DNA from 2 places in the Streptomyces herbicida genome. Region 2 is predicted to be linked to the other one. Evidence: riboswitches for the same ligand, from Rfam matches in the RefSeq annotation. Region 2 holds a riboswitch; the other holds the start of a gene.
What was found. Region 2 has a riboswitch for cyclic di-AMP ahead of Q8A52_RS35785 (C40 family peptidase). Riboswitches for the same ligand answer to the same signal wherever they lie in the genome.
Positions count from the first base shown of each region.

Region 1: another riboswitch for cyclic di-AMP. It lies ahead of Q8A52_RS33985 (M23 family metallopeptidase); the one in region 2 lies ahead of Q8A52_RS35785 (C40 family peptidase).

Region 1 covers NZ_JAUYWJ010000019.1:121,256-131,966, forward strand. Annotated here, with positions in the region: gene Q8A52_RS33970 (DNA gyrase/topoisomerase IV subunit A) at 1-659, opposite strand, end outside; gene Q8A52_RS33975 (M16 family metallopeptidase) at 1,001-2,416, shown strand; gene Q8A52_RS33980 (M16 family metallopeptidase) at 2,413-3,801, shown strand; cyclic di-AMP (ydaO/yuaA leader) riboswitch at 4,004-4,168, shown strand; gene Q8A52_RS33985 (M23 family metallopeptidase) at 4,181-4,936, shown strand; gene Q8A52_RS33990 (GntR family transcriptional regulator) at 5,125-5,820, shown strand; gene Q8A52_RS33995 (HPr family phosphocarrier protein) at 5,967-6,248, opposite strand; gene Q8A52_RS34000 (bifunctional acetate--CoA ligase family protein/GNAT family N-acetyltransferase) at 6,428-9,256, shown strand; gene Q8A52_RS34005 (hypothetical protein) at 9,275-9,688, shown strand; gene Q8A52_RS34010 (DUF5998 family protein) at 9,690-10,286, shown strand; gene Q8A52_RS34015 (alkaline phosphatase family protein) at 10,286-10,711, shown strand, end outside.
Region 2 covers NZ_JAUYWJ010000021.1:112,348-123,058, forward strand. Annotated here, with positions in the region: gene Q8A52_RS35775 (ATP-dependent Clp protease proteolytic subunit) at 1-493, shown strand, start outside; gene Q8A52_RS35780 (hypothetical protein) at 502-810, shown strand; cyclic di-AMP (ydaO/yuaA leader) riboswitch at 1,131-1,337, shown strand; gene Q8A52_RS35785 (C40 family peptidase) at 1,341-1,814, shown strand; gene Q8A52_RS35790 (LysE family translocator) at 1,884-2,504, opposite strand; gene Q8A52_RS35795 (LysR family transcriptional regulator) at 2,593-3,516, shown strand; gene Q8A52_RS35800 (ATP-binding protein) at 3,520-3,978, opposite strand; gene Q8A52_RS35805 (helix-turn-helix domain-containing protein) at 4,192-5,058, shown strand; gene Q8A52_RS35810 (DUF397 domain-containing protein) at 5,068-5,292, shown strand; gene Q8A52_RS35815 (8-amino-7-oxononanoate synthase) at 5,368-6,495, opposite strand; gene bioB (biotin synthase BioB) at 6,643-7,878, shown strand; gene Q8A52_RS35825 (adenosylmethionine--8-amino-7-oxononanoate transaminase) at 7,871-9,151, shown strand; gene bioD (dethiobiotin synthase) at 9,153-9,869, shown strand; partial or broken gene Q8A52_RS35835 (helix-turn-helix transcriptional regulator) at 9,942-10,711, opposite strand, start outside.

The DNA of each region.
Region 1 (10,711 bases), on a different contig from region 2:
AGCGTGTCCAGGTCCGCGTTCGGGTGGCGGATCAGATGCCGGGCGGCCGCGACGACCTCGGCGAGGTTGTGCGGCGGCATGTTCGTGGCCATGCCGACCGCGATGCCCGAAGCGCCGTTCACCAGCAGGTTCGGGAACGCGGCGGGCAGGGCGACCGGCTCCTGCTCCTGGCCGTCGTAGTTGGGGGCGAAGTCGACCGTGTCCTCGTCGATCGACTCGGTCATCAGGCTCGTGGCCTCGGCCATCCGGCATTCGGTGTACCGCATGGCGGCCGGCGGGTCGTCGTTGCCCAGCGAGCCGAAGTTGCCGTGTCCGTCGACCAGCGGGACGCGCATGGAGAACGGCTGGGCCATGCGCACCAGGGCGTCGTAGATCGACGCGTCGCCGTGCGGATGGAGCTTGCCCATCACGTCGCCGACGACACGCGCGCACTTCACGTAGCCGCGGTCGGGGCGCAGGCCCATCTCGTTCATCTGGTAGACGATCCGGCGGTGCACCGGCTTGAGGCCGTCACGGGCATCCGGCAGGGCACGCGAGTAGATGACCGAATACGCGTATTCGAGGTAGGAGCCCTGCATCTCGTCCACGACGTCGATGTCGAGGATCTTCTCCTCGTACGAGTCGTCGGGCGGCGGGGTCTTCGTGCTGCGGCGGGCCATCGCTGCCGGCTCCTCTTTTCTGGTCGCTCGCCTACGGGTCGGTCACGTCGGTGTCGACGCACCCCTTCGGCTCACTCTTTCCGAAGCGTGAACGGGTCTGATCGGACCATTGTGGACCGCGGTACTGACAAGCCGGGCCAGGACCCGGTGCCCGCGGCCCTTCCCGGTGGCACGGGGCGCCGGAGGAGCCGCCCCGCGGCACGACTCCCGCAGGCTACGCGATCCGCTGTGGGCGTACGTCCGGCGGGAACTTCACCGAGGCTCCGGCCGCTTGCATACAGTGGCAGGACCGGCAGGAACACCGCGGTTTCACGACCGCTTCCGCGATCGAAGGGACGTACATGCCCATGGGTCACACGACCAAAGCCGAGGCAGGCTCCGGGGGCCTGGCAGCGACCGAGCACCGCCTGGCCAACGGTTTGCGCGTGGTGCTCTCCGAGGACCACCTGACCCCGGTCGCGGCGGTGTGCCTGTGGTACGACGTCGGCTCCCGCCACGAAGTCAAGGGCCGTACCGGCCTGGCTCACCTTTTCGAGCACCTGATGTTCCAGGGCTCTTCACAGGTGAAGGGCAACGGTCACTTCGAGCTCGTGCAGGGCGCCGGCGGCTCGCTCAACGGCACCACCAGCTTCGAGCGCACCAACTACTTCGAGACCATGCCCGCCCATCAGCTGGAGCTCGCCCTCTGGCTGGAGGCCGACCGCATGGGTTCGCTGCTGGCCGCCCTGGACGACGAGTCCATGGAGAACCAGCGGGACGTCGTCAAGAACGAGCGCCGGCAGCGCTACGACAACGTTCCGTACGGCACCGCCTTCGAGAAGCTGACCGCCCTCGCCTACCCGGAGGGCCACCCGTACCACCACACGCCGATCGGCTCGATGGCCGACCTGGACGCGGCCACGCTGGAGGACGCGCGGCGGTTCTTCCGGACGTACTACGCGCCGAACAACGCCGTGCTCTCCGTGGTCGGCGACATCGACCCGCAGCAGACCCTCGCCTGGATCGAGAAGTACTTCGGCTCGATCCCCTCCCACGACGGCAAGCCCGAGCCCCGCGACGGCTCGCTGCCGGAGGTGATCGGCGAGCAGCTGCGCGAGGTCGTCGTGGAGGAGGTTCCGGCCCGCGCGCTGATGGCCGCCTACCGGCTCCCGCAGGACGGCACGCGCGCGGCCGACGCCGCCGACCTGGCGCTCACCGTCCTGGGCGGCGGCGAGTCCTCCCGCCTGTACAACCGGCTCGTGCGCCGCGACCGTACGGCCGTTGCGGCCGGGTTCGGCCTGCTGCGGCTGGCCGGGGCGCCCTCCCTGGGCTGGCTGGACGTGAAGACCTCCGGCGACGTCGAGGTGCCGGTCATCGAGACCGCCATCGACGAGGAGCTCGCCCGCTTCGCGGAGCAGGGCCCCACTCCCGAGGAAATGGAGCGCGCCCAGGCCCAGTTGGAGCGCGAGTGGCTGGACCGGCTCGGCACGGTCGCGGGCCGCGCCGACGAGCTGTGCCGGTTCGCGGTCCTGTTCGGCGACCCGCAGCTCGCCCTGACCGCCGTCCAGCGTGTCCTCGAGGTGACGCCGGAGGAGGTGCAGGAGGTGGCCAAGGCCCGCCTGCGCCCGGACAACCGCGCGGTGCTCGTCTACGAGCCGCTGTCCGCCGAGTCCGCGGAGCACACCCAGGACGAGGACTTCCCCGAGGACCCGGAGTCGGAAGCCACCGTGGAAGCGTCCACCGCCGACCAGAACGACGACGAGGAGGCGGCCAAGTGACCGAGCTCGCCGCGATGGAGTTCCACCCCCAGCCCCGTGCGGGCGAGGCGAAGCCGTGGGCCTTCCCGGCCCCCGAGCGCGGCACGCTGGACAACGGTCTGACCGTGCTGCGGTGCCACCGCCCCGGCCAGCAGGTCGTCGCCGTCGAGGTGCTCCTGGACGCGCCGCTGGACGCCGAGCCGGCCGGCTTCGACGGCGTCGCCACGATCATGGCGCGGGCCTTCTCCGAAGGCACCGACAGGCACTCCGCCGAGGAGTTCGCCGCCGAGCTGGAGCGCTGCGGCGCGACCCTGGACGCGCACGCAGACCACCCGGGCGTCCGACTGAGCCTGGAGGTCCCCGCCTCCCGCCTCGGCAAGGCCCTCGGCCTGCTCGCCGACGCCCTCAGGGCACCCGCGTTCGACGAGAGCGAGGTGGAGCGGCTGGTGCGCAACCGCCTCGACGAGATCCCGCACGAGCTGGCGAACCCGTCCCGCCGTGCCGCCAAGGAGCTCTCGAAGGAGCTGTTCCCGGCGACCGCGCGCATGTCGCGCCCGCGCCAGGGCACCGAGGAGACGGTCGAGAAGATCGACGCGGCGGCCGTCCGCGGCTTCTACGACCGGCACGTCCGGCCCGCCACGGCCACCGCCGTGGTCGTCGGCGACCTCACCGGCATCGACCTGGACGCACTGCTCGGCGAGACCCTGGGCGCCTGGAACGGCTCGACGGCGCAGCCGCGGCCCGTGCCGCCGGTGACCGCCGACGACACCGGCCGGGTCGTCATCGTGGACCGCCCCGGAGCCGTCCAGACGCAGCTGCTCATCGGCCGGGTCGGCGCGGACCGGCATGACCGTGTGTGGGCCGCCCAGGTGCTCGGCACGTACTGCCTCGGCGGCACCCTCACCTCCCGCCTGGACCGCGTCCTGCGCGAGGAGAAGGGCTACACCTACGGTGTGCGCTCGTTCGGGCAGGTCCTCAGGTCCGCCCCGGACGGCACGGGTGCCTCGATGCTCGCCATCAGCGGCTCCGTGGACACCCCGAACACCGGTCCCGCGCTGCAGGACCTGTGGGCGGTGCTGCGCAAGCTCGCCGAGGAGGGCCTCACCGATGCCGAGCGCGACGTCGCGGTGCAGAACCTCGTGGGGGTCGCGCCGCTGAAGTACGAGACGGCGGCGGCCGTGGCGAGCACGCTGGCCGACCAGGTCGAGCAGTATCTGCCGGACGACTACCAGGCGACGCTGTACCGGCAGCTCGCCGCCACCGGCACCGTGGAGGCCACCGCCGCGGTGGTCAACGCGTTCCCGGTGGACCGTCTGGTGACGGTCCTGGTGGGCGACGCCGACCAGATCAAGGAGCCGGTCGAGGCGCTCGGCATCGGCGAAGTCACCGTCGTCTCCGCCGAGTAGGGGCACACGCGCGTGGGTTCTGACGGCCGACGGGTCGTCAGGACCCACGCACGTTTCTCCAGGATGTCCGAATTGGTGCGGAGGTTGCCTGTCTGCCCTGTGGGATGCGCTACAAAATCCGGGTTCGGGTTGGGGATTGAAAGGCCGCCCGCATAGCGTCGTCCAGGCTGTTCGTCGGGCAGTGCGCCGCACCCGCGGCACCGGACAGCCATCGCCGAGTCCCCGTACGGCGCGAGCCAGGGGAGCCGGGGACCCATAGCAGTCCCTGGGGTGAATCGGACGCCCGCGCGTGCAGCGAGGGGGTCCGTAGGAGACCTTCCTGCTCCGAACCCGTCAGCTAACCCGGTAGGCGAGAGGGAAGGAAAGGACCAGCCACTACATGGCGTTCACTCGCGCCACCGGGAAGCACCGCCGTCCCGGCCGGATGCACCGCACCACCGCCCGCGCCGCGGGCGTCGCGGCCCTCGCCACCACGGGCGCCATCGGCAGCCTCGCGGCCTCTCCGGCGCTCGCCGCCGAGCCCGCCCCCGCGGACACCGGCCTCACGCCCGTCATCACCATGGGCGACTCGGTCGCCGAGCAGATCGACGCCCAGGCCGCGGCCCAGGAGCAGGCCGCCGAGCAGAAGGCGGCCGAGGAGGCCGCACGCAAGAAGGCCGTCGCGCTGGCGGAGAAGGAGCGCGAGGCCAAGGCGCGCGCCGCCCGCGAGGCCGAGCGCAAGCGGCTCAACGCCTTCGTGACGCCGATCGCGAACTCCTACGTCTCCACCGGCTACAAGACCGGCGGGTCCCTGTGGTCCTCCGGCTCGCACACCGGCATCGACTTCCACGCCTCCAGCGGCACCGCCGTCCACGCGGTCGGCTCCGGCACGGTCGTGTCGACCGGCTGGGGCGGGGCGTACGGCAACCAGATCGTGATCAGGATGGCGGACGGCATGTACACCCAGTACGGCCATCTGTCGTCCATCGGCGTCTCCGTGGGCCAGAAGGTCGTCCCCGGTCAGCAGATAGGCCTGTCCGGCGCGACCGGCAACGTCACCGGGCCGCACCTCCACTTCGAGGCCCGGACGACCCCGGAGTACGGCTCGGACGTCGACCCCGTCGCCTACCTCCGCAAGCACGGCGTGAACGTCTGACGGCACGGCGCACCGCTTCCCGAAGCCCCGGCTCCTCGAGCCGGGGCTTTCGCCGTTTCGGCCGCGCCGCTGTCCAAAAAATATCCATGGATTCCTGCACGCCATCGGAAATTCCCGCTCATTGCAATAGAGTCACGGAACACACGTCAATCGGCGACGTTTCACGGGGATTAAAGCGGAGGTCGGTCATGCGTATTCCGGCGAGCTCGGTATGCACGGCGATCAGGGACGACATCGTCGCCGGTGTCTACGAGCGCGGCGGCCGCCTCACCGAGGAACTCCTCGCACGCCGCTACGGCGTCTCGCGCGTCCCCGTCCGCGAGGCACTGCGCACCCTGGAGGCCGAGGGCTTCGTGGTGACCCGGCGGCACGCGGGCGCGTGCGTCGCCGAACCGACCGAGCAGGAGGCCGCCGATCTGCTGGAGATGCGCATGCTGCTGGAGCCGCTCGGAGCCTCCCGGGCCGCGCAGCGGCGCACCGAGGCTCATCTCAAGGTGCTGCGCGGCCTGGTCAGGCTGGGCCAGGAGCGGGCCAGGCGGGGCAACAGCGAGGATCTGCGCTCCCTGGGCGGCTGGTTCCACGAGACGCTCGCGCAGGCCTCCGGCAGTCACGCCCTGACCTCGATGCTGACCCAGCTGCGGCACAAGATCGCCTGGATGTACACGGTGCAGGCGCCTGCCAACCCGGTGGAGTCCTGGACGGAGCACGGCGCCATCGTGGACGCGGTGGCGCGCGGCGACGGCGAGCGCGCGCGGGCGATCACGGCACTGCACACCGAGCGCGCGACGTCCGCACACCGATTGCGCTTTTCCGGCGGCGCGGACCGCTCGGACCGTGTGAGGACTTCGCAACATGCCGTAAACATGTCGGGCCTGCGGCATTAACACGAGCGCCGTATACAAAGAGGAGATATTCGTCGGCGGTCTATTTCCGCTGCCCTGATTTCCGGGCGCCCGCTATTTCCATGAGAATACGGCGAAGCCGCGCCGCCCGAAAGGGCTGACGCGGCTCCGGCGCTCGGCGCGGTGACTCAGACGGTCTCGGGCAATTCCTCGAGACCCTCGGAGACCAGCTTGGCGAGACGGTCGAGGGCGGCGTCCGCACCCTCGGCGTCGGAAGCGAGGACGATCTCCTCGCCGCCCTGGGCGCCCAGCCCGAGGACGGCCAGCATGGAGGCCGCGTTGACGGGGTTGCCGTCGGCCTTGGCGATCGTCACGGGGATGCCGGAGGCCGTGGCGGCCCGGACGAAGATGGAGGCGGGGCGGGCGTGGAGGCCCTCGGCCCAGCCGACGTTGACGCGGCGCTCAGCCATGTGATGCTGCCCTTCACTGTTTCAGGGTTGTCTAGACCAGTTTCCCACATCGTGAAGCATGCCCGGAGCGGGCCTGTGTTCCGCTCCGGAGGTGACGTCGGACCTCGGCCTCGATCCGACTTCCGTCCTCCACAGACTGCCTCGCCCCGTTGTCCGACGCGAGCCGTACTCTGGGGCCCATGCAGACCTCGGCGGGCCGGCAGGACCGGCACGAGTACCCCGCTCACTGGGAGGCGGACGTAGTGCTGCGCGACGGGGGTACCGCGCGCATCAGGCCCATCGCCGTTGATGACGCAGACCGCCTGGTCAGCTTCTACGAGCAGGTCTCGGACGAGTCGAAGTACTACCGCTTCTTCGCCCCGTATCCACGACTGTCCGCCAAGGACGTCCACCGCTTCACGCACCACGACTTTGTGGACAGGGTGGGACTCGCGGCCACCATCGGCGGCGAATTCATCGCAACCGTACGCTATGACCGCATTGGCGCCGACGGCATGCCCGCCTCCGCCCCCGCCGACGAGGCCGAGGTCGCCTTCCTCGTGCAGGACGCGCACCAGGGGCGCGGCGTCGCCTCCGCCCTCCTCGAACACATCGCGGCCGTCGCGCGCGAGCGAGGCATCCGCCGGTTCGCCGCCGAGGTGCTGCCCGCCAACACCAAGATGATCAAGGTGTTCACGGACGCCGGCTACACCCAGAAACGCAGCTTCGAGGACGGCGTCGTACGCCTGGAGTTCGACCTCGAACCCACCGACCGCTCGCTCGCCGTGCAGCGCGCGCGGGAGCAGCGCGCGGAGGCGCGGTCCGTACGGCGGCTCCTCGCGCCCGGCTCCGTCGCGGTCGTCGGCGTCGGCCGCACACCCGGCGGAGTGGGCCGCGGCGTTCTCGGCAACATCCGGGACGCCGGGTTCACCGGCCGCCTGCACGCCGTGAACAAGGCCTTTGCGGGCGAGTTGAAGGAGATCGACGGCGTGCCCGCCCACCGCTCGGTGCGGGACATCGACGGCCCCGTCGACCTCGCGGTCGTCGCCGTACCGGCCGAACGGGTGCCCGAGGTGGTCGCCGAGTGCGGGGAACACGGCGTGCAGGGGCTCGTCGTACTCTCCGCCGGATACGCGGAGAGCGGGCCCGAGGGCCGCGAGCGGCAGCGTGAACTCGTCCGGCACGCGCGCGCGTACGGCATGCGGATCATCGGGCCCAACGCGTTCGGGATCATCAACACTTCGGAGGAAGTGCGGCTCAACGCGTCCCTGGCGCCGGAGCTGCCCCGCCCCGGCCGGATCGGGCTCTTCGCCCAGTCCGGGGCGATCGGCATCGCGCTGCTGTCCCGGCTGCACCGGCGCGGCGGCGGGGTCACCGGGGTCACGGGCGTGTCCACCTTCGTCTCGTCCGGCAACCGCGCGGACGTCTCCGGCAACGACGTCATCCAGTACTGGTACGACGACCCCGACACCGACGTCGTCCTCATGTACCTGGAATCCCTCGGCAATCCGCGCAAGTTCACCCGCCTCGCCCGGCGGACCGCCGCCGCCAAGCCGCTGGTCGTGGTGCAGGGGGCGGGGTCCGCTCCACAGGGCCACGCGGTACGGGCCACGCGATTGCCGCACGCGACGGTCTCCGCGCTGCTGCGGCAGGCCGGGGTGATCCGGGTCGACACGATCACCGAGCTGGTGGACGCGGGTCTGCTGCTCGCCCGGCAGCCACTGCCCGGCGGGCCGCGGGTGGCGATCCTGGGGAACTCCGAGTCCCTGGGGCAGCTGACGTACGACGCGTGCCTCTCCGAGGGGCTGCGCCCGCACCGGCCTCTGGACCTGACGACGGCCGCCACCGCGGAGGACTTCCGGCGGGCGCTGTCCCAGGCGCTGGCCGACGACTCGTGCGATGCGGTGGTCGTGACGGCCATACCGGCCATCGGGGAGGGGTCGCCCGGGGACGCGGCGCTGGCCGAGGCACTGCGGTCCGCCGCCGCTGCCGCTCCTTCCAGACCGGTGCTCGTCGTGCACGTGGAGCTCGGCGGGCTTGCGGAGGCGTTGTCGGCCGCGACCAGCACGGCACCGAACCGCTCCGCGGAACGCACGCCCGCCGCGGAAGCGGCACAGCCGTCCCCGAGCCCGGTACCTGTTCACGCGGACACCGCCGGGAACGGCTCCCGCCTCATCCCCGCCTACCCCGCCGCGGAGCGGGCCGCCCGGGCCCTCGCCGAAGCCGTGAAGTACGCGCAGTGGCGACGCGAGGCCGCCGATCCTGGCCGGGTGCCCGAGTACGACGACATCGACGAGAAGGGCGCCGCGGAGCTGATCGGCGGGCTCCTCGCGCGCGGGCAGGGACTCACGCTCGGGTCGGAGGAGACCTGCGAGCTGCTCGGGAAGTACGGCATCCACGTCCGCCGCGCACTGCCCGCCCCCACCCCCGACACCGCCGCCGAGGCCGCCCGGGCCCTCGGCTACCCGGTCGCCCTCAAGGCCACCGCCCCCCATCTGCGCCACCGCGCCGACCTGGGCGGGGTCCGGCTCGACCTGGCGGACGAGGAACAACTGCGCAGGGCGTACGCCGAGTTGACCGAGCTGTTCGGGAAGCCGGAGGGGCTGCGGCCCGTCGTGCAGGCGATGGCACCCCGGGGTGTCGACACCGTCGTACGGGCCGTGATCGATCCGGCGGCCGGGGCCGTGCTGTCCTTCGGGCTCGCCGGAGCCGCCTCCCAGCTGCTCGGTGACATGGCGCACCGGCTGGTCCCGGTCACCGACCGGGAGGCGACCTCCCTGGTGCGGTCGATCCGGACCGCGCCGCTGCTGTTCGGCTGGCGCGGGTCGACCCCGGTCGACACACCCGCCCTCGAGGAGCTGCTGCTGCGCGTGTCCCGGCTGGTCGACGACCACCCCGAGGTCGTCGCCGTGACCCTGGAGCCGGTCGTCGTCGCCCCGCACGGCGTGAGCGTCCTCGGCGCCACCCTGCGGCTCGCGCCGCCGCCCGCCCGTGACGACCTCGGCCCGCGCACGTTGCCGGCCTACTGAGCGTGGGAGGGGGACCGCATGGAGATCGCCGGACGGGAGCTGCCCGACGGCAGCTGGTGGGACCGGGAAGTGATCGTCCGGGACGCGGGGCAGCTCCGACTGGCCGCCGGGCACGACCTCACCTGGCACCACGGCCTGGAGCTGGTCTTCGTCGCCCCGGTCTTCGTGTCCTGCCCGCTCGACTTCCAGGACCCCGTCTTCCGCCCGCCCACCGCCGAGGAGACGGCACGTCTCGCGCGGACGCTCGGCGAAACACCGCCCCTCGTGGTCGCGTTCGAAGCGGACGCAGGCGGCGCTGAACCCGTCTCCTGTCCGATCGCCGCGGAACGGCTGGACATCTTGCCCGGGCTCGTCCACCGGCACCCGCGCGCGGGTGCCCACATCGCCCCGGCCGCACGCGACTGGCCCGGACCCCCCTTGCCCACGGATTAGGATGGACGTCATGGCCAAGACCAGTACGACGACCCAGGGGCTGCGCGCGGCGATCGAGCGCAGCGGCTACTACCCGGCCCTCGTGGCCGAGGCGGTGGAGGCCGCTGTGGGCGGCGAGCCCATCCGGTCGTACCTGGTCCACCAGGAGACGACGTTCGACCAGAACGAGGTGCGGCGGCATGTGACCGTGCTCGTCCTCACCGGCAACCGCTTCATCGTGAGCCACACCGACGAGCAGGCCGCCGACAGCACCTCCCCGACGCCGTACGCCACGACGTCCACGGAGTCCGTGAAGCTCGGCCGGATCTCGTCGGTCGTGGTCAGCCGTGTGGTCGCCAACCCGGAGCAGTACGCGCCGGGCACGCTGCCCCGCGAGGTCGTGCTGACCATCGGCTGGGGTGCCGTCTCCCGCATCGACCTGGAGCCCGCCGCCTGCGGCGACCCCAATTGCGAGGCCGACCACGGCTACACGGGCAATTCGACGGCGGACGACCTGAGCCTGCGCGTCAGCGAGGCCGGGGACGGCCCGGAGACGGTGCGTCAGGCACTCGCCTTCGCGCAGGCCATCTCCGAGGCGACAGCGGACGTCACAAGCTGATGGCGTACCCCGCCGCCTGGGACCACCCGGAACCGCTCGCCCTCGGCACCGCCCCGCTCCCCGAGTACGGCAGCGGCTCGCTCGCCGACCTCCTGCCCACCCTGGCCGCCGGCATGGCCGTACCGGGCATGACCGCCGGGATCCAGGAACTGACCGCGGCCGACCGCAACTGTGTCTTCCTGATCGACGGCCTCGGCTGGGAGCAGTTGAGGGCCCACCCGGACGAGGCCCCCTTCATGACCTCGCTGCTCGCGAGTTCGCGCGGGGGCACGGGACGCCCGATCACCGCCGGCTACCCGGCGACCACCGCGACCTCGCTGGCCTCCGTGGGCACGGGCCTGCCGCCCGGCGCGCACGGTCTGCCCGGATACTCGGCCCGTAACCCGGAGACCGGTGAGCTGATGAACCAGCTCCGCTGGCAGCCG
Region 2 (10,711 bases):
CGACGTGATGGCGCAGTTCATGCATCTCGAGCACGACAACCCGGACCGGGACATCTCGCTGTATCTGAACTCGCCCGGCGGCTCGTTCAGCGCGATGGCGGCCGTCTACGACACGATGCGGTACGTCGGCTGCGACGTGGAGACGATCTGCCTGGGACAGGCCGGCTCGTCCGCCGCGGTGCTGCTCGCCGCCGGTACGCCGGGCAAGCGGTTCGCGCTGCCCGGCGCGCGTGTGCTGCTCGGGCAGCCCTCGCTGCCCGAGCCGGTGGAGGGCCAGCCGAGTGACCTCGTCATCCAGGCCGAGGAGTTGGCCAGGACCCGGACCCTCCTCGAAGAAATGCTCGTTCGGCACACCGGACGCAGCCCGGAGCAGGTCCACGAGGACCTGGAGCGGGATCTGATCCTGGACGCGCCGGGCGCGCTGGAGCACGGGCTGGTGGACGGGATCATCCCCAGCCGCAAGGCCTCCCGCGCCGCTCGGGACGCGGGGTGAGCCGGCGGATGCTGCCTCCGGAGCTGCCTCCGCTGCCTGCCCTGACGCGGGCCGAGGGTGAGTTGATCGACCGTTACCTCGATGTGGTCGACCTCCTGGGCCGGATCAATCCGGCCCAGCACGAGGACACCTACCGCGGGCTGCGGGCCGCCCAGGCGCTGGTCCGTGCGGCGGTGGAGCTGCGCGACGCGCTGACCCTCATGCACCAGCGCGGCGAGACGGAGTTGCACGCGGCCACGTTGGCGCGCGCACTGCGGGTGCTGGACGGCGAACGCCGGACGGCGAGGGTCACCGTCCCACCCGACGCCGCCGATTGACGCACTGCCGTCCGGAACGGAGTTGAAACGACCCAAAAGGTGTACCGCTGTTTGGAGTAGTCGCGGGTCCGTTTCCAAGGCCGTGGAGGTTGCGCAACACGCTTGCCCGAGGGGGACGGTGAGACGCTTCCGCGCTGGTCCGGGGGTCCCCGACCCCCTCGACCTTGACTCGAACACAGCGGTGTCCACCCGAACGGCTGAGTGGTGAGTAACGCCACAAATCCCCGATTCCATTGGGATTTTCGGACACCTGTGAGTGAAGATCCCTGTCTGACGACAAGCCCCCGCCACAGCGGCGGGGCGGTCCGGGCGGACGCCGAGTCCTGCCGCCGCCCGGATGACCGGTCGACAGGAGTGGATCGGCAGGAGTGGAGGACCCAAGCAAGACGGGTCGCCGGAACGGATGTTCGTTCGTCTGTTTGTTCGTTCCGAGCAGCCCTTGGGGTGAAGCCGCGGCAACGCGGCCGGGCTACTTCGCCAGCCCGAATCCGACAGGTCATCCTTCACAGGCGGCTGACGAAGGGTTGCGCATGACTGCGCTCAATCGTGTCCCGTCGCTCATGGCCCGGGCCGGTACGGCCTCGGCCCTCACCATCGCCGCCGTGGGCGGCTCGATCGTGGTTCCGGGTGTCGCCGCCGACGCATCGGCCGCGACGATGGCGACGAAGGCACTCCAGGTCGCGGCTTCCAAGAAGGGGTCCCCCTACAGGTGGGGCGCCACCGGGCCGCGGAGGTTCGACTGCTCCGGGCTGACGCTGTACTCGTACAAGAAGGCGGGCAAGACCCTGCCCCGTACGGCCGCCCAGCAGTACAACAAGACCCACCACATCTCGGCCAAGCACCGCAAGGCCGGTGACCTGGTCTTCTTCCACTCGGGCTCCAGCGTGTACCACGTGGGGATCTACGCCGGGAAGGGGAAGATCTGGCACGCCCCGAAGACCGGGGACGTGGTGAAGCTGCAGAAGATCTGGACGAGGAGCGTCTGGTACGGCCGGGTCAGCTGACCCGCCCGAGGGGGTGGCAGGCCTGTGGCGCCGTCACCCCCTCGGGTCCCGCTCCGGCCTGACCTGGTGTCACGTCAGGAACGGTTCGAGGAGCAGGGCCGCGCCCAGAACCGTCAGCGCCACACCGGTCGCCGACCGAAGAGCCATGGCGGCCCGCGGCCGGCGCAGCCACCGGCCGAGCCGGTCCACCAGCAGCGCCACCGTCGGGAACCACACCAGGGTCAGCCCGATCACGATCAGTGCGAGCAGCAGGGTCCTGGGCAGCGCGGAGCTGCCCGCCGGTACGAACTGGGGCAGCAGGCTGAGAAAGGTCAGCGAGGCCTTGGGGTTGAGGGCATTGGTCATGAACCCCTGACGCAGCGGGTGCGCGGCCGACGGAGTGCCGCTGTCCGTGTCGCCGCTCTGCGGCTGCCGCAGCGACCACAGCGTCCGTCCGCCCAGATACAGCACATACGCGCCGCCGAGCAGTTGCAGGGCGCGGAACAGCGGGGGCACGGCGACCAGGACCGCGGCGACCCCCGCGGCCACCAGAGCCGTGTGGACGAGCAGCCCGCCCGCGATGCCGAGCGCACAGGCGATGCCCGCCCGGCGGGAGACCAGTGCGTTGCGTACGACGACCGTGAAGTCGGCGCCGGGCATGGCGACCATGCCGGCGGCGATCCCGGTGAAGGCGATGAGCTGTCCGTCCATGGCCCCCAGCCTCCCGCGGACGGGCCTTCAGCAGGTATTTCGGATATCCTGGGTGAACCTTAAGCATTCCTTTGGGCGGGCAACCGGTATGTACGACCCCATCCGACTCGCCGCCCTCGTCGCGGTGGCGGAGGCGGGGTCCATCACCCGTGCCGCCGAGCGGCTCGGCTACACACCCCCGGCGCTCTCCCAGCAGCTGGCCAAGCTGGAGCGGGAGGCGGGGACGGCGTTGCTGGTCCGGCACCACCGCGGGGCGCGGCTGACGGACGCGGGCGAGCTGCTGGTGGCCCGGGCCCGCCGGGTGCTCGACGAGTTGGAGCAGGCCCGGCACGAACTGGCCCGGCTGGCCGGTCTGTCGGGCGGCACACTCCGGCTCGGTACGTTTCCGACGGCCGGGACCCATCTGCTGCCGCCGGTGCTGAGCGCGTTCCACCGGGCGCATCCTGATGTGGAGCTGTCGGTGGCCGACTACGATCCGCCGACCGGCGTGGCGGCGGTGGCGGCCGGGGAGGTGGACCTGGCGCTGACGCACGCGTATCACCCGGCGGAGCCGGTTCCGGTGCCGTCCTCGGTGGGTCTGGAGCCGGTGCTGGTCGAGGAGCTGGTCCTGGTGACCGCCCCGGGGCATGCGCTGAGCAGTGACTCCTCCCGGCTGCCGCTGTCGGGGCTGGCGGGTCAGCCGCTGGTCAGCATGGCGCCGGAACTGCCCGCCCGGCAGGGAGTGGAGGCGCTTCTGGCCCGGGCGGGGGCAACGCCGTCCGTGCTGGTGCCGACCCCGGGGTACGCCGTGGTGTGCGCGCTGGTGAGTGCCGGGCTCGGCGTGGCCGTCGTACCGGAGATGGTGGCGCGGACGGCGGTCACTCCGGTCGGGGTGCGCCCGCTGGGAGCGGGAGAACTGCGCCGGACGATCTCGGTCGCGTTCCGGGCCGACGAGGTGGCTCCGGCCGCCGACACCTTCCGGGCCCTGCTGCGCGGGGCGTTCGGGCGTGCGTATCGGACGCCGGGGGCCTGAGTGCTACGGCTCCTGCTGTCCCGCCGCCGTGACCGGCTGGGCGGGTACCGTCCAGGGAAGTTCGATGGAGACGGTCTTGCCGCCCTCGCGGGTGGGCCTGACCCGTAGCTTGCCGCCGCATTCGGCGGTGAGCCAGCGGATGATCACCATGCCTCGGCCGTTGTCCTGCTGGACGGCGGCGGGCAGTCTCTTCGGGAAGCGCGGATGGCTGTCGGTGACGCCGATGCGCAGGTGTTCGTCACGATCGAGCACGAGGTCCACCGTGAAGGTGGGTGACTGACCGAAGGTGTGCTGTACGGCATTGGTGGCGAGTTCGGAGACGATGAGCCGGACCGTGTCGGCCACTTCCGTGTCCGGTGGCAGGCCCCATTCCGCGAGAGTGGCCAGCGCGTAGGAACGGGCCGCGGAGACCGAGGCGGGATCGCTCGGCAGAGTGACGGATGCTTCCAGATGGTCTGCCATGACGACGTCGTCCCTTTCCCACGGGACCGCAGTCCGGCACGGAGCCGGATGGTTCGAGTACGGTCCCGGACTGGTGCTTCGTCGTCAGACTGCCATTACGGCACGTGTCACGGGGGCGATCCACCAAGATATGCATATATCTGTCGCTCGAAGCGGTGAACTCTGCGACGGCAGACCGTATTTGGGCGGCTCGAAGGGAGTAGGGAGTAGCCCATGCAGAACGGTCCCGCGGTACGCCGCCGGAAACTGGGCGCCGAACTGCGCGCGCTGCGCACCGGCGCGAGCCTCACGAGTGGTGAGGCGGCCCGGCTGGTGGGCTGGCACCAGTCGAAGGTGAGCCGAATCGAGACGGGCACCAGTGGGGTGAAACCGGCCGATGTGCGTTTACTCCTGGACGCGTACGGCGTGGTGGACGGCCAACTGCGCGAGTTGCTGATGGTGTTGGCGGGCTCGGACGACGTCGGCGGCCGACACCACTGGTGGCACGCGTACCGCGGGGTGCTGCCGCCCGCCTACCGGGACTTCATCAGCCTGGAGTCGCAGGCGCGCGGGATGCGCACGCTGGAGACATCGGTGGTCCCGGGGCTGCTGCAGACGCCGGAGTACGCCCGCGCGGTGACCCGGGCGGCCGTGAGCGGCTTCGACGACGCCGAGGAGCGGCTGGACGCGCTGGTCAAGGTGCGGCTGGCCCGGCAGGACGTGCTGCGGTCACAGCCGCCGCTGGAGCTGAGTGCCGTCCTGGACGAGGCGGTGCTGCGGCGGGAGGTGGGCGGCCCTGGCGTCATGGCGCGGCAGCTGGAACGGCTGGTAGAGGCGGCGCGACTGCCCCAAGTGAGGCTTCAGGTTCTCCCGTTCGCCGCCGGCGCTCACATCGGCATCACGGGCCCTTTCGTTATCTTCTCATTTCCGAGCACGGCTGATCTGGATGTGGTTGTTCTCGACCACTTGACGAGTAGCCTCTATCTCGAACGGAAAGAAGACCTCCAGGCCTACTCCGAGGCCTTCAACACCCTTCGGATCCACGCCCTTTCGCCCGAGGAATCGTTGGATTACATCGCCGGGATAGCTGACGGCGCGTAAGGAGGCACCATGTCTGCACTGCCTCGGAACGTACCTTCCAGTACCGATCTGCACGGCGTGCGGTGGCTGCGCAGCAGCTACAGCACGGGAGCGAACAACTGCGTGGAGGCGGCACGGCCGCGCTCCGGTCCGCTGACCGGACTGCTCGCCGTGCGCGACTCCAAGGCACCGGCCGGACCCGCGCTGCTCTTCTCCCCCGAGAGCTGGGCGGGGTTCCTGGCCACGTTCCGCTGATCCCCGTACGACCCGATCCGACCGATCGCTATTGATCGGTTCCGCCCAGGCGGCGCACGGCCGTGTCACGCCGACTCATGGTCGCGCCTCGCCGATCACACGTACAGCGCGTTCGATCTCGGCCTCGGAGAGGTCCGCGCGGGCGGTCAGCCTCAGCCGTGAGATGCCGTCGGGCACGGAAGGAGGACGGAAACAGCCCACGGCCAGGCCTGCCGTTCGGCAGTCGGCCGCCCAGCGCACCGCCTCCTCGGGCGACGGCGCACGCACGGAGACGACCGCGGCGTCCGGGCGTACCGCCTCCAGACCCATGGCGGTCAGGCGTGCGTGCAGTTCGGCGGCCACCTCGCGGGCCCGCTCCGCCCGGGCCGGCTCACGGCGCAGCAGCCGGAGGGCGGCCAGGGCCGCGCCGGCCGCGGCGGGGGCCAGGCCCGTGTCGAAGATGAACGTCCGTGCCGCGTTGACCAGGTGGTCGATCACCCGGGCGGGACCGAGCACGGCGCCGCCCTGGCTGCCCAGCGACTTCGACAGGGTGACGGTCACGACGACGTCCTCGGCGCCCGCGAGTCCGGCCGCGTTTGGGGCTCCCCGCCCGCCGTCGCCCAGGACGCCGAGTCCGTGGGCGTCGTCGACGACCAGCCCGGCGCCGTGCTCCCGGCTCGCCGCCGCGAGCGCGGCCAGTGGCGCGGCGTCCCCGTCGACCGAGAACACCGTGTCCGAGACGACGATCGCCGGCCCCTCGTGCGTGCCGAGCGCCTTGCGCACCGCGTCCGGGTCGGCGTGCCCCACGACCTGCCTGGCACCACGGGCGAGCCGGCAGCCGTCGATCAGGGAGGCGTGGTTGCCCGCGTCGGAGACGATCAGGGAGCCGTGCGGGCCCAGTGCCGTGACGGCGGCGAGGTTGGCGGCGTAGCCGGAGGAGAAGACCAGGGCCGCCTCGAAGCCGCAGAACCCGGCCAGCTCGCGCTCGAGCTCGGTGTGCAGCTCGGTCGTACCGGTGACCAGCCGTGACCCGGTGGCACCGCCGCCCCAGGTGCGCGCGGCGGCCGCGGCTCCCTCGGTGACCTCGGGGTGGTGGGCCAGTCCCAGGTAGTCATTGCTGGCCAGATCCAACAGGGGCGAGTCGGCGGGGCGGGGGCGCAGCGTCCGTACGAGTCCGGCGCGGCGGCGCTGCTCCACCTGGTCGTCGATCCAGCCGAACGCCATGGGTCCTCCGGGGCTTTTGTAGGTAGCGGACAGACACTAGCCGGACGCCCAGCCGCCCAGGGTGTGGCAATACCCACACGGTGATCCGTCTCCGTTGTGCAAACTCTCCTTGGCCCGGGGCGGTCCCGTAGGACAGGATCGGACCTCATGGACCTGCTGAACACGCTGGTGGACAAGGGGCTTCGGCGCGAGCTGCCGACCCGCGACGAAGCACTCGCCGTGCTCGCCACCTCCGACGACGACCTGCTCGATGTGGTGGCCGCGGCCGGCAAGGTGCGCCGGCACTGGTTCGGCCGGCGCGTAAAACTTAACTACCTGGTCAACCTCAAGTCCGGCTTGTGCCCCGAGGACTGCTCCTACTGCTCGCAGCGGCTCGGCTCCACCGCCGGCATCCTGAAGTACACCTGGCTCAAGCCCGACGAGGCCTCCCAGGCCGCCGCCGCGGGCCTGGCCGGGGGTGCCAAGCGGGTCTGTCTGGTGGCCAGCGGACGCGGCCCGACGGACCGGGACGTGGACCGGGTGTCGGACACCATCAAGGCGATCAAGGAGCAGAACGACGGCGTCGAGGTGTGCGCCTGTCTCGGTCTGCTCTCCGACGGCCAGGCCGAGCGGCTGCGCGACGCGGGCGCGGACGCGTACAACCACAACCTCAACACCTCCGAGGGAACATACGCGGACATCACGACCACGCACACGTACGCCGACCGGGTGGACACGGTGCAAAAGGCGCACTCGGCCGGCCTGTCCGCGTGTTCCGGTCTGATCGCGGGCATGGGCGAGAGCGACGAGGACCTGGTGGACGTGGTCTTCTCGCTGCGCGAGCTCGACCCGGACTCGGTGCCGGTGAACTTCCTGATCCCGTTCGAGGGCACCCCGCTCGCCAAGGAGTGGAACCTCACCCCGCAGCGGTGTCTGCGCATCCTGGCGATGGTCCGGTTCGTCTGCCCGGACGTCGAGGTGCGGATCGCGGGCGGCCGCGAGGTGCACCTGCGCACCATGCAGCCCCTCGCGCTGAACCTGGCCAACTCGATCTTCCTCGGTGACTACCTCACCAGCGAGGGCCAGGCCGGCAAGGCGGACCTGGAGATGATCGCGGACGCCGGGTTCGAGGTCGAGGGCTCCGACCAGGTGACGCTTCCGGAGCACCGCGCGGCTGTCGCGGGCGGCTGCGGTTCGCACGCCGAGGCGGGCTGCGGGTCGCACGAGGGCGACGGCTGCGGTTCGCACGAGAGTGCCGGCTGCGGCTCCCACGAAGGCGGCGGGGTCTGCGGTTCCGTCGCCGCCGCGCCGGCGGACGCCACCGCACAGGTGAACGAGCCGCGACCCGATCTGGTCGCCGTGCGCCGCCGGGGTGCCGGAACGGATCTCGCTCCCAATGCCTGACCTCAGCGTGCCCGAGCTGCTCGAGCTCGACCGACGGCACGTGTGGCACCCGTACGGTCCGATGCCCGGGCGCGCCGAACCGCTCGTCGTGGAGTCGGCGAGCGGGGTGCGGCTGAAGCTCGCGGACGGCTCGGGCGAACTCGTCGACGGCATGTCTTCCTGGTGGTCGGCGATCCACGGCTACAACCACCCGGTGCTCAACGAGGCGGCACAGGGGCAGCTCGGGCGGATGAGCCATGTGATGTTCGGCGGGCTCACGCACGAGCCCGCCGTCCGGCTCGCGAAGCTCCTTGTCGACATGTCACCAGACGGTCTGGAGCATGTCTTCCTGGCCGACTCCGGCTCGGTGTCGGTCGAGGTCGCGGTCAAGATGTGCCTGCAGTACTGGCGTTCGCTGGGCCGACCGGAGAAGCAACGTCTGCTGACCTGGCGGGGCGGCTACCACGGGGACACCTGGCAGCCGATGGCCGTGTGCGATCCCGACGGCGGCATGCACCAGCTGTGGTCCGGCATCCTGCCGCGCCAGGTGTTCACGGACGCGCCGCCCGCCGAGTACGAGGAGTCGTACGCCGAGCAGCTGCGCGCGGCGATCGAGCGGCACGCCGGCGAACTGGCCGCCGTGATCGTCGAGCCGGTGGTGCAGGGTGCGGGCGGGATGCGCTTCCACTCCCCCGCCTATCTGCGGGTGCTGCGCGAGGCTTGCGACGCGCACGACGTGCTGCTGGTGTTCGACGAGATCGCGACCGGTTTCGGCCGCACGGGCGCGCTGTTCGCGGCGGACCACGCGGCCGTGACACCGGACGTGATGTGCGTGGGCAAGGCGCTGACCGGCGGCTATCTGACCATGGCGGCCACCCTGTGCACCCCGCGGGTGGCCGACGGCATCTCGCAGGGCGAGGTGCCGGTGCTGGCCCACGGTCCGACGTTCATGGGCAATCCGCTGGCGGCCGCCGTGGCCTGTGCCTCGATCGGGCTGCTGCTCGGACAGGACTGGCAGGCCGAGGTCAAGCGGATCGGGACGGGCCTGCGGGAGGGACTTGCCCCGGCCGCGGACCTGCCCGGGGTGAAGGACGTCCGGGTTCTGGGCGCGATCGGGGTCGTACAGCTCGACCACGAGGTGGACATGGCGGCGGCCACGCGGGCCGCCGTGCGGGAGGGCGTGTGGCTGCGGCCGTTCCGCGATCTGATCTACACGATGCCGCCGTACGTGACGGGTGACGCGGACGTGGCGCGGATCGCGCGCGCGGTGTGCGCGGCGGCGCGGGAGGGATGAGATGCCGGTACTGGTGATCACAGGCACGGGCACGGAGGTCGGCAAGACGGTCACGACCGCCGCGGTGGCCGCCGCGGCGCTCGCGGCCGGTCGGTCGGTGGCCGTGCTGAAGGCCGCGCAGACCGGGGTGGGGCCGGACGAGCGCGGGGACGCCGACGAGGTCGCGCGTCTCGCGGGCGCGATGACCGTGACCGAACTGGCGCGCTACCCGGACCCGTTGGCCCCGGGCACGGCGGCGCGGCGGGCGGGGCTCGCACCCGTGCACCCGCACGAGGTGGCCGAGGCGGCCGCCAAGCTGGCCACCGACCACGACCTCGTGCTGGTCGAGGGGGCGGGCGGGCTGCTCGTACGGTTCGACGCGGCGGGCGGCACGCTGGCGGACGCGGCGCGGCTGCTGAACGCGCCCGTGCTGATCGTCGCCAGCGCCGGGCTCGGCACCCTGAACACCACCGAGCTGACGGCGCGTGAACTGCGGTCCCGGGAGATCGGGCTGCTCGGCGTGGTGATCGGCAGCTGGCCGGAGGAGCCCGACCTCGCCTCGCGCTGCAACCTCGCGGACCTGCCGGAGGTGGCGGCCGCTCCGCTGCTGGGCGCGCTGCCCGCCGGGGCCGGGGCACTGGCGCCCGCCGACTTCCGCGGTGCGGCTCCGGGCTGGCTGTCACCTCGGCTGGACGGCAGCTGGGACGCGGAGGCGTTCCGGGTGCGAGAGGCCCCGTAGGGACGGCAGTCCCGTGGCTCGGACGTGGGGCCGCTTCTGTCGGGGCGGCCCCGCGCCTGTGTCCGGAGCGCCTCAGCCGGCTCCCTGCGCGAGCAGCCGTACCAGCTCGATCCTTGACCGGATGCCCAACCGGGCGAAGACGCCGCGCAGATGGTGGTCGACCGTGCGGGGGCTGAGGGCGAGGCGGTCGGCGATCTCGCGGTTGGTGGCGCCCTCGGCGGCCATGCGGGCGACCATCAGCTGCTGGGCGGTGAGGAGGGCGGCCGGATCCCTGGCGGCGGGCGCCTGTACCGGGGTGCCCAGGACCCGCAGTTCGGCGCGGGCCTGTGCGGCGCAGTGCGGGGCGCCGAAGGACTCGAAGGCCTCCAGGGCGCTGGCCCGCGAACAGCAGTTCCGTGCGGGCGCGTTCGAAGTCGCGGGTGCCACGGGCGTGCAGGTCGAGGGCCGTGCGGTAGTGCTCCACGGCCGTGGCGCCGGGCGCGAGCAGGGCCCGGCAGCGGGCGCCGAACGCCGCGTCGTCGGGGCTGCGGACGGCGCTCGCCCAGCGCTGGTAGTCGGCGTGGGCGGCGCGCGCGACCCGGGTGTCCCCGGTGCGTGCGGCGGCCTCCACGTAGTGCGGGGTGGCCAGGTGCCGGATGGCACGGTGACCGTGACCGGGCCCGAATTGGGCGATTGCACGCAGCCGGGCCGCGGCGGCGGGGTACCGGCCGCTGCCGAGGTCCAGGAAGGCGAGCGCCCACTGGGCCAGCGCGGCGGGCAGGCCCAGGCCGCGGGCGAGGGCGTGCGAGCGGGCGGCCCGGCGCGCTCCCGGCAGGCGTCCTCGTCACCGGTGACCGCCGCGA